Regions from separate parts of the Kitasatospora sp. NPDC036934 genome, predicted to be linked through region 1. Evidence: predicted binding sites of a transcription regulator. Region 1 holds the regulator's gene; each other region holds the start of a gene.
What was found. Region 1 encodes HrcA, which represses chaperone genes, less so after heat shock. Its sites were predicted from a motif close to TTNGCACTCNGNNNNNCNGAGTGCNAA; they were not measured.

Region 1 (2,262 bases):
GGGGCCGCGCCCTCGCCGCTGCAGGTGGTGCAGGTGACGGCGGTGTCGACCTGGAGTTCCTTGGTGGTGCCGAAGGCGGCCTCCTCCAGGGTGATCTCCAGCCGGATCATGGCGTCCTGGCCGCGGCGGGTGCGCGAGCGCGGGCCGCGCTGGCCGGCCGCGGCGCCGAAGAAGGCGTCCATGATGTCGGAGAAGCCGAAGCCCGCCGCGCCGGCGCCGAAACCGCCCGCGCCACCGCCGCCGGGCGACAGCGGGTCGCCGCCGAGGTCGTAGACCTGGCGCTTCTGCGGGTCGGAGAGCACCTCGTAGGCGGCGTTGATCTCCTTGAACCGCTCCTGCGTCTTCGGGTCCGGGTTGACGTCCGGGTGCAGTTCGCGTGCGAGGCGCCGGAACGCCTTCTTGATCTCGTCCTGCCCCGCATCCCGTCGGACGCCGAGTACCGCGTAGTAGTCCGTGGCCACCAAATGCTCCGCTTGTTCCGCCTGTAGAAGTGCGACTGGGACACCGCCGCCGGGTTTTCCGACGGCGGCTGCTTGCTACGACTCGGCCAGGATCTGACCCACGTACCGTGCCACCGCTCGCACCGCCCCCATTGTGCCCGGGTAGTCCATCCGGGTCGGACCGATCACACCCAGTTTGGCCACGCTCTCGTCGCCCGAACCGTAGCCGACCGAGACGACCGAGGTGGAATTCAGCCCTTCGTACGCGTTCTCCCGCCCGATCCGGACCGTCATCGCGGCGTCCGTGGTCTCACCCAGGAGGCGGAGCAGGACGACCTGCTCCTCCAGTGCCTCCAGCACCGGCTGGATGGTGAGCGGGAAATCGTGTCCGAAGCGGGTCAGGTTGGCCGTGCCGGCCAGCATGATCCGCTCCTCGTTCTGTTCGGCGAGCGCTTCGAACAGCGTTGCCAGGACGGTGCTGACGGTCGGCCGGTCGACCTGTTCGAAGGCCGCCGGGAGTTCCTCCAGCAGCCCCGGGACGTCCGGCAGCCGCTGGCCGGCCGCCCGCGCGTTGATCCGCGCGCGCAGGTCGGCCAGGACCGTCTCGCCGACCGTGCCCGGGCAGTCGACCATCCGCTGCTCGACCCGGCCGGTGTTGGTGATCAGCACCAGCATCACCTTGGCCGGGGCCAGCGCCACCAGTTCGATGTGCCGGACGGTGGAGCGGGTGAGCGAGGGGTACTGCACCACCGCGACCTGCCGGGTCAGCTGCGCGAGCAGCCGCACCGTGCGGGTGACCACGTCGTCCAGGTCGACGGCGCCGTCCAGGAAGTGCCGGATCGCCCGGCGCTCCGGGGAGCTCATCGGCTTGATCTCGGCGAGCTTGTCGACGAACAGCCGGTAGCCCTTGTCGGTGGGGATCCGCCCGGCGCTGGTGTGCGGCTGGTGGATGTACCCCTCCTCCTCCAGCGCCGCCATGTCGTTGCGCACCGTGGCCGGGGACACCCCGAGGTTGTGCCGTTCCACCAGGGCCTTGGAGCCGACCGGCTCCTCCGTCCCGACGTAGTCCTGGACGATCGCGCGCAACACGGCGAGCTTGCGGTCGTCCAGCTGGCGGACCTCACCGGCCATGGGGCACGCACCTCCGTCTTCGCACGTTGTCGGTCTGTGATGCTGCGAGCCGCTCCGAGGAGGGCCCCGACCCTGGCACTCTGCACACTCGAGTGCCAAAACCGTACCTGCCAGTGTACGGCCCGGGTCCTACCGCAGGAACGGCCCGGCCGGGGTGATCCTGCCCGCAGTTCCGGACGGCCGCACGACACTCCGCGTGCGCGGGTGGTGCCCCGGGGCCGTCCGGGTGGCAGCATCGAAAGCGACGGCGAACGGAGGAGCAAGCAATGTCGAGCTCGGGCCAGCACACCCGTTTCGCGCCCGACCGCGGCCTGACCGGCCGCATGGTCGCGACGATGTTCGTGATCGGGCTGCTGTACGTCGGTTTCACGGGCCTGCTGATCGCGCTGCTGCGCGGGGCCTGGCCGCTGATCGTGCTGATCTCCGGCGGGCTGTTCGTGGCCCAGTTCTGGTTCAGCGACAAGATCACCGAGCGGGCCATGGGCGCCCACCAGGTGACCGAGGAGCAGTACCCCCAGCTGCACGGCACCATCGACCGGCTCTGCGCCCTGGCCGACATGCCCAAGCCCCGCGTGGCGGTCGCCGACAACGACATGCCGAACGCCTTCGCCACCGGCCGCAACCCGCAGAACGCCGTGGTGTGCGTCACCACCGGCCTGCTGCGCCGACTCGAACCCGAGGAGCTGGAGGG
Region 2 (2,262 bases), on a different contig from region 1:
CATCGCCGACCTGGAGCGCAACCACGCCGGCATCTCGGCCCGGATCCTGGACGACACCGGCAAGCTGCGCCGTTTCGTCAACGTGTACGTGAACGACGACGACGTGCGCTTCGCCGAGGGCCTGGCGACCGAGATCAAGGACGGTGCCGGCGTCTCGATCATTCCGGCGGTGGCCGGCGGCTGCTGAGCCGCCCCGCCCTTTTCCGCGCCGCCCGCACGTACGGAATTCGATTCCCCGTATGTGCGGGCGGTCGCGCGTATTTCGGCGGGAATATTCCGGGTCGAGTCGGAGTAGAGTGTGGCTCTGCTGGGAACAGGGCTCCGCTCCCGGCGGACGGGGTGCGTCGCCGGAGGTCGTCCGGCCGCTGAGACCGGCCTGGGCGCCGGGTCGGGAAACATGTCAGGCAGATGTCAGAATTCCTGCAGGCATTTGAGTAATTCGTCCGCTATGTCCGGCGTGCAATGCCGATTTCCTCCCGGTTTGTTCGCTCTTGTCTCTTGGCGGGGCTGCGGAATTCCCGGCGGTTGACCCTGTTGCAGAGGGCGTCGATCCGGATACATTCAGCGGCGGTCGACGTAATCACCCGCTCACGGAAGCCGTCCGGCGCCCCCGTGCGGAGGGTTGCGGCGTGCACGGCTGCGCTCAGGGGGGGTTCCCCGGGCCGGCCTTCAAAACCAGACCCGGGCCCGCGACCTGCGGGCCCGTGAAGGGCCAGCACAGCACTAGGGGAGTTCGGAATGGCTCAGGGCACCGTCAAGTGGTTCAACGCGGAGAAGGGCTACGGCTTCATCGCGGTCGACGGTGGTGCGGACGTCTTCGTCCACTACAGCGCGATCCAGATGGACGGCTACCGCACCCTCGAGGAGGGCCAGCGGGTCGAGTTCGAGATCTCCCAGGGACAGAAGGGCCCGCAGGCGGACATGGTCCGCGCGGCGGTCTGACCCCTTCCGACTCCAGGAGCTCGGCACGGCCCACTACTGGTGGACCTCCTGCTTCTCGACGGGCCCGTACGACACACGTCGTACGGGCCCGTTCGCGTACCCGCGCCGGCCCGGACGGCGGCTCGCGGGTTGTGGATTGGGCTTGCACTCGACCACCCGGAGTGCTAATCATTGGCGTTAGCACTCACAGTGTGAGAGTGACAGCGGACCGGGTCGGTGAGGCCCCCGGGGGCGGTAGGGGAATGGACCTCCGCACACCAGGGCCGTCCGTCGCGGGCACCCCTTGGTCCGAGCAGTCGACCGTGTCCCGGAGGACCACTTCTGATGGCCAAGATCATCGCCTTTGATGAGGAAGCTCGCCGCGGCCTTGAGCGTGGCATGAACCAGCTCGCCGACGCGGTGAAGGTCACGCTCGGCCCCAAGGGTCGCAACGTCGTGCTGGAGAAGAAGTGGGGCGCCCCCACGATCACCAACGACGGTGTCTCCATCGCCAAGGAGATCGAGCTCGAGGACCCCTACGAGAAGATCGGCGCGGAGCTCGTCAAGGAGGTCGCCAAGAAGACCGACGACGTCGCGGGTGACGGCACCACCACCGCCACCGTGCTCGCCCAGGCCCTGGTTCGCGAGGGTCTGCGCAACGTCGCCGCCGGCGCCAACCCGATGGCCCTGAAGCGCGGCATCGAGAAGGCCGTCGCGGCCGTCTCGGACCAGCTGCTGGCCCAGGCCACCGACGTGGAGACCAAGGAGCAGATCGCCTCCACCGCCTCCATCTCCGCCGCCGACACCCAGATCGGCGAGCTCATCGCCGAGGCGATGGACAAGGTCGGCAAGGAAGGCGTCATCACCGTCGAGGAGAGCAACACCTTCGGTCTGGAGCTCGAGCTCACCGAGGGCATGCGCTTCGACAAGGGCTACATCTCCGCCTACTTCGCCACCGACCTGGAGCGGATGGAGGCGACCTTCGAGGACCCGTACATCCTCATCGCCAACTCCAAGATCGGCGGCATCAAGGACCTGCTCCCGCTGCTGGAGAAGGTCATGCAGAGCGGCAAGCCGCTCGTCATCATCGCCGAGGACGTCGAGGGCGAGGCCCTGTCGACCCTGATCGTCAACAAGATCAAGGGCGTCTTCAAGTCCGTCGCCGTCAAGGCCCCGGGCTTCGGCGACCGCCGCAAGGCCATGCTCGGCGACATCGCCGTCCTCACCGGCGGCACCGTGATCTCCGAGGAGGTCGGCCTCAAGCTGGAGAACGCCGGTCTGGACCTCCTGGGTGGCGCCCGCAAGGTCGTCATCACCAAGGACGAGACCACGATCGTCGAC
Region 3 (2,262 bases), on a different contig from region 1:
ATCCGGTTCATCGGCACGATCAGGACGAAGTAGACGACGGCGGCGGTGATCAGGAACTGCAGGGCGGCGCTGAGCACCGTCCCCCACAGGATGAGGATTCCGGACGTGACCTCACCGGTGGCGCTCACCCCGCAGGGCCCCTTGAGGCAGGAACTGTAGGACGCCAGGTCCTTCGTCCCGAACACGCCGACGATCGGATTGATCACGCCTTTGACGAAGGCGTTGACGATGTTGGTGAAGGCCGCACCGATGACCACGGCGACGGCGAGTTCGACGACATTTCCACGCAGCAGGAATTCCTTGAAGCCTTTCATGCCGCCTCGAACGACGAAGTCGTTCCGGGGTTACGGGTGATCTTCCGGGAGCCCGGATTGACAACCCGTACGGCCCACCGCGGCCCCCGAGGGCGGTGGCAGTCCGGCCTGCAGGGGCCCGGAGGCGAGCGCCGCGGCGACCGCGAGCAGCACCAGCGCGGGCACCCCGCCCCGCCGTCGGACGGCCCGGCGCCAGCGGTACCAGCCGCCGCACCCGCGCCGGATCGGCGGGAAGCTCGGCACCTCCCGCCGGGGCGGCACGGAGGGCGCGGGCAGGGGCAGGGAGAAGGGCAGGCTCGTGGTCGTCATGGGGGCCTCCGGACTCGGTCGGGTCTTGCTCGGTGACCCCTACCCTGCGCGTTCCCGCCTCGGCTGGGAAATCGATTCCCACAGCCTGTGGAAAACCCGCCCCTGTGGATAACTTCGTACACTCACACGAGCTAATCCGACCCTCGAAGGTTGACGATGGTGCGCGAAAAGGCCCGCCGCCCCCGCGCGAAGCGGGGCCGACGGGCCTTCTCGTGAGACCGAGGTCAGCCGGCGGCCGGAGCCGGGCTGGTCGATGAGCTGGACGAGCTGGAAGAGCTCGACGAACCGGACGAGCCCGAGCCCGAACCCGAGGTCGACGACGTCGAGGAGCTGGCGGACGAACCCGCGCCCACCGAGCTGCTGGAGGACGAGCGACTGTCGGTCCGGTAGAAGCCCGAGCCCTTGAACACGACGCCCACGGCCGAGAAGACCTTGCGGAGTCGTCCCTGGCATTCGGGGCACGTGGTCAGCGCCTCGTCGGTGAACTTCTGCACCGCCTCCAGGCCGCTGCCGCACTCGGTGCACTGGTACTGGTACGTGGGCACTTGTCTTCCTCCTGGCACTCTCGCCTGATGAGTGCTAACGATGGTCAATGATGCGGTATTCCGTTGGATCAGTCCAGCGAATCCGGTGTGAGATGAGCCGGTACCGCGTCACCGCCCACCGAGCGTTCAGCCCTTGGCCGCGCCGACCAGCTGCGCCGCGTTGCCGCGCTCGGCCGACGAGGCCACCACCCGGCCCGGCCCGCCCGGGGCCACCAGCAGGTGCCGCATCGACAGCAGCGCGATCAGCCCCAGGCCGGCGCCGATGGCCGGCACCAGGAAGCCGACCGAGGGCCCGTGGCCGTCGAGCAGCTTGCCCGCCGCCATCGAGCCGAACGCCAGTCCCAGCCCGATCGCACCGGTCAGCCAGGTGAAGGCCTCGGTCTTGGCGCCGTCCGCGACCAGGGTCTCGACCAGGGTGTAGCCGCTGATCAGGGTCGGGGCGATGGCCAGGCCGCAGACCAGCCCGGCGACCGTCAGGGCGACCAGGTTGGGCATCGCCCACAGCACCGAGCAGCCCAGCACCAGCATCGTGTAGCTCATGGCCATCCGCTGCTGCACCGGCCGCCGCCAGGCGATCACGCCGTACAGCACGCCGGCCAGCATCGAGCCGCCCGCGAAGATCCCGTACACCGTGCCGCCGGAGTCGTGCTGCCCCACCGAGTCGGCGAAGGCGTTGACCGACACCTGCATGCCGCCGAACACCGCGCCGACCCCGAGGAAGGCTCCGACCAGCAGCCGGACGCCGGGCGAGGCCAGCGCCGAGGCGCGCCGCACGCCGGGCTGCGGGAGGATCCGGGCCGGGGCGCTGCGCCGCTGGGCCGCGAAGGCGAGACCGCCGACCAGGGTCAGCGAGGCCTCGACGACCAGCGCGACCGCCGGGCTGGCGAAGGCGGCGATGTTGGCGGCCAGGATCGGGCCGACCACGAAGGTGAACTCGTCCGTCACGGACTCGAAGGCGAAGGCGGTGCTCACCTTGGCGCCGGCGGCGGGCGAGGCGCCCTCCCCGGTGAACGTGGAGACCCAGCGGGCCCGGACCATCGCGCCGATCTGCGGCACGCTCGCCCCGGCCGGGACGGCGGCCAGGTAGACGCTCC

Region 2: the regulator HrcA is predicted to act here: its motif matches at 1,084-1,110, upstream of groL (chaperonin GroEL).
Region 3: the regulator HrcA is predicted to act here: its motif matches at 1,180-1,206, upstream of ACZ7BZ_RS16415 (FmdB family zinc ribbon protein).

What each region holds. Positions count from the first base shown of each region.
Region 1 is NZ_JBVJQR010000004.1:124,310-126,571, reverse strand. It holds gene dnaJ (molecular chaperone DnaJ) at 1-461, opposite strand, end outside; gene hrcA (heat-inducible transcriptional repressor HrcA) at 537-1,571, opposite strand; gene htpX (zinc metalloprotease HtpX) at 1,838-2,262, shown strand, end outside.
Region 2 is NZ_JBVJQR010000009.1:8,628-10,889, forward strand. It holds gene ACZ7BZ_RS15475 (MoaD/ThiS family protein) at 1-187, shown strand, start outside; gene ACZ7BZ_RS15480 (cold-shock protein) at 739-942, shown strand; gene groL (chaperonin GroEL) at 1,267-2,262, shown strand, end outside.
Region 3 is NZ_JBVJQR010000009.1:209,262-211,523, forward strand. It holds gene mscL (large conductance mechanosensitive channel protein MscL) at 1-314, opposite strand, end outside; gene ACZ7BZ_RS16410 (hypothetical protein) at 345-623, opposite strand; gene ACZ7BZ_RS16415 (FmdB family zinc ribbon protein) at 848-1,168, opposite strand; gene ACZ7BZ_RS16420 (MFS transporter) at 1,295-2,262, opposite strand, start outside.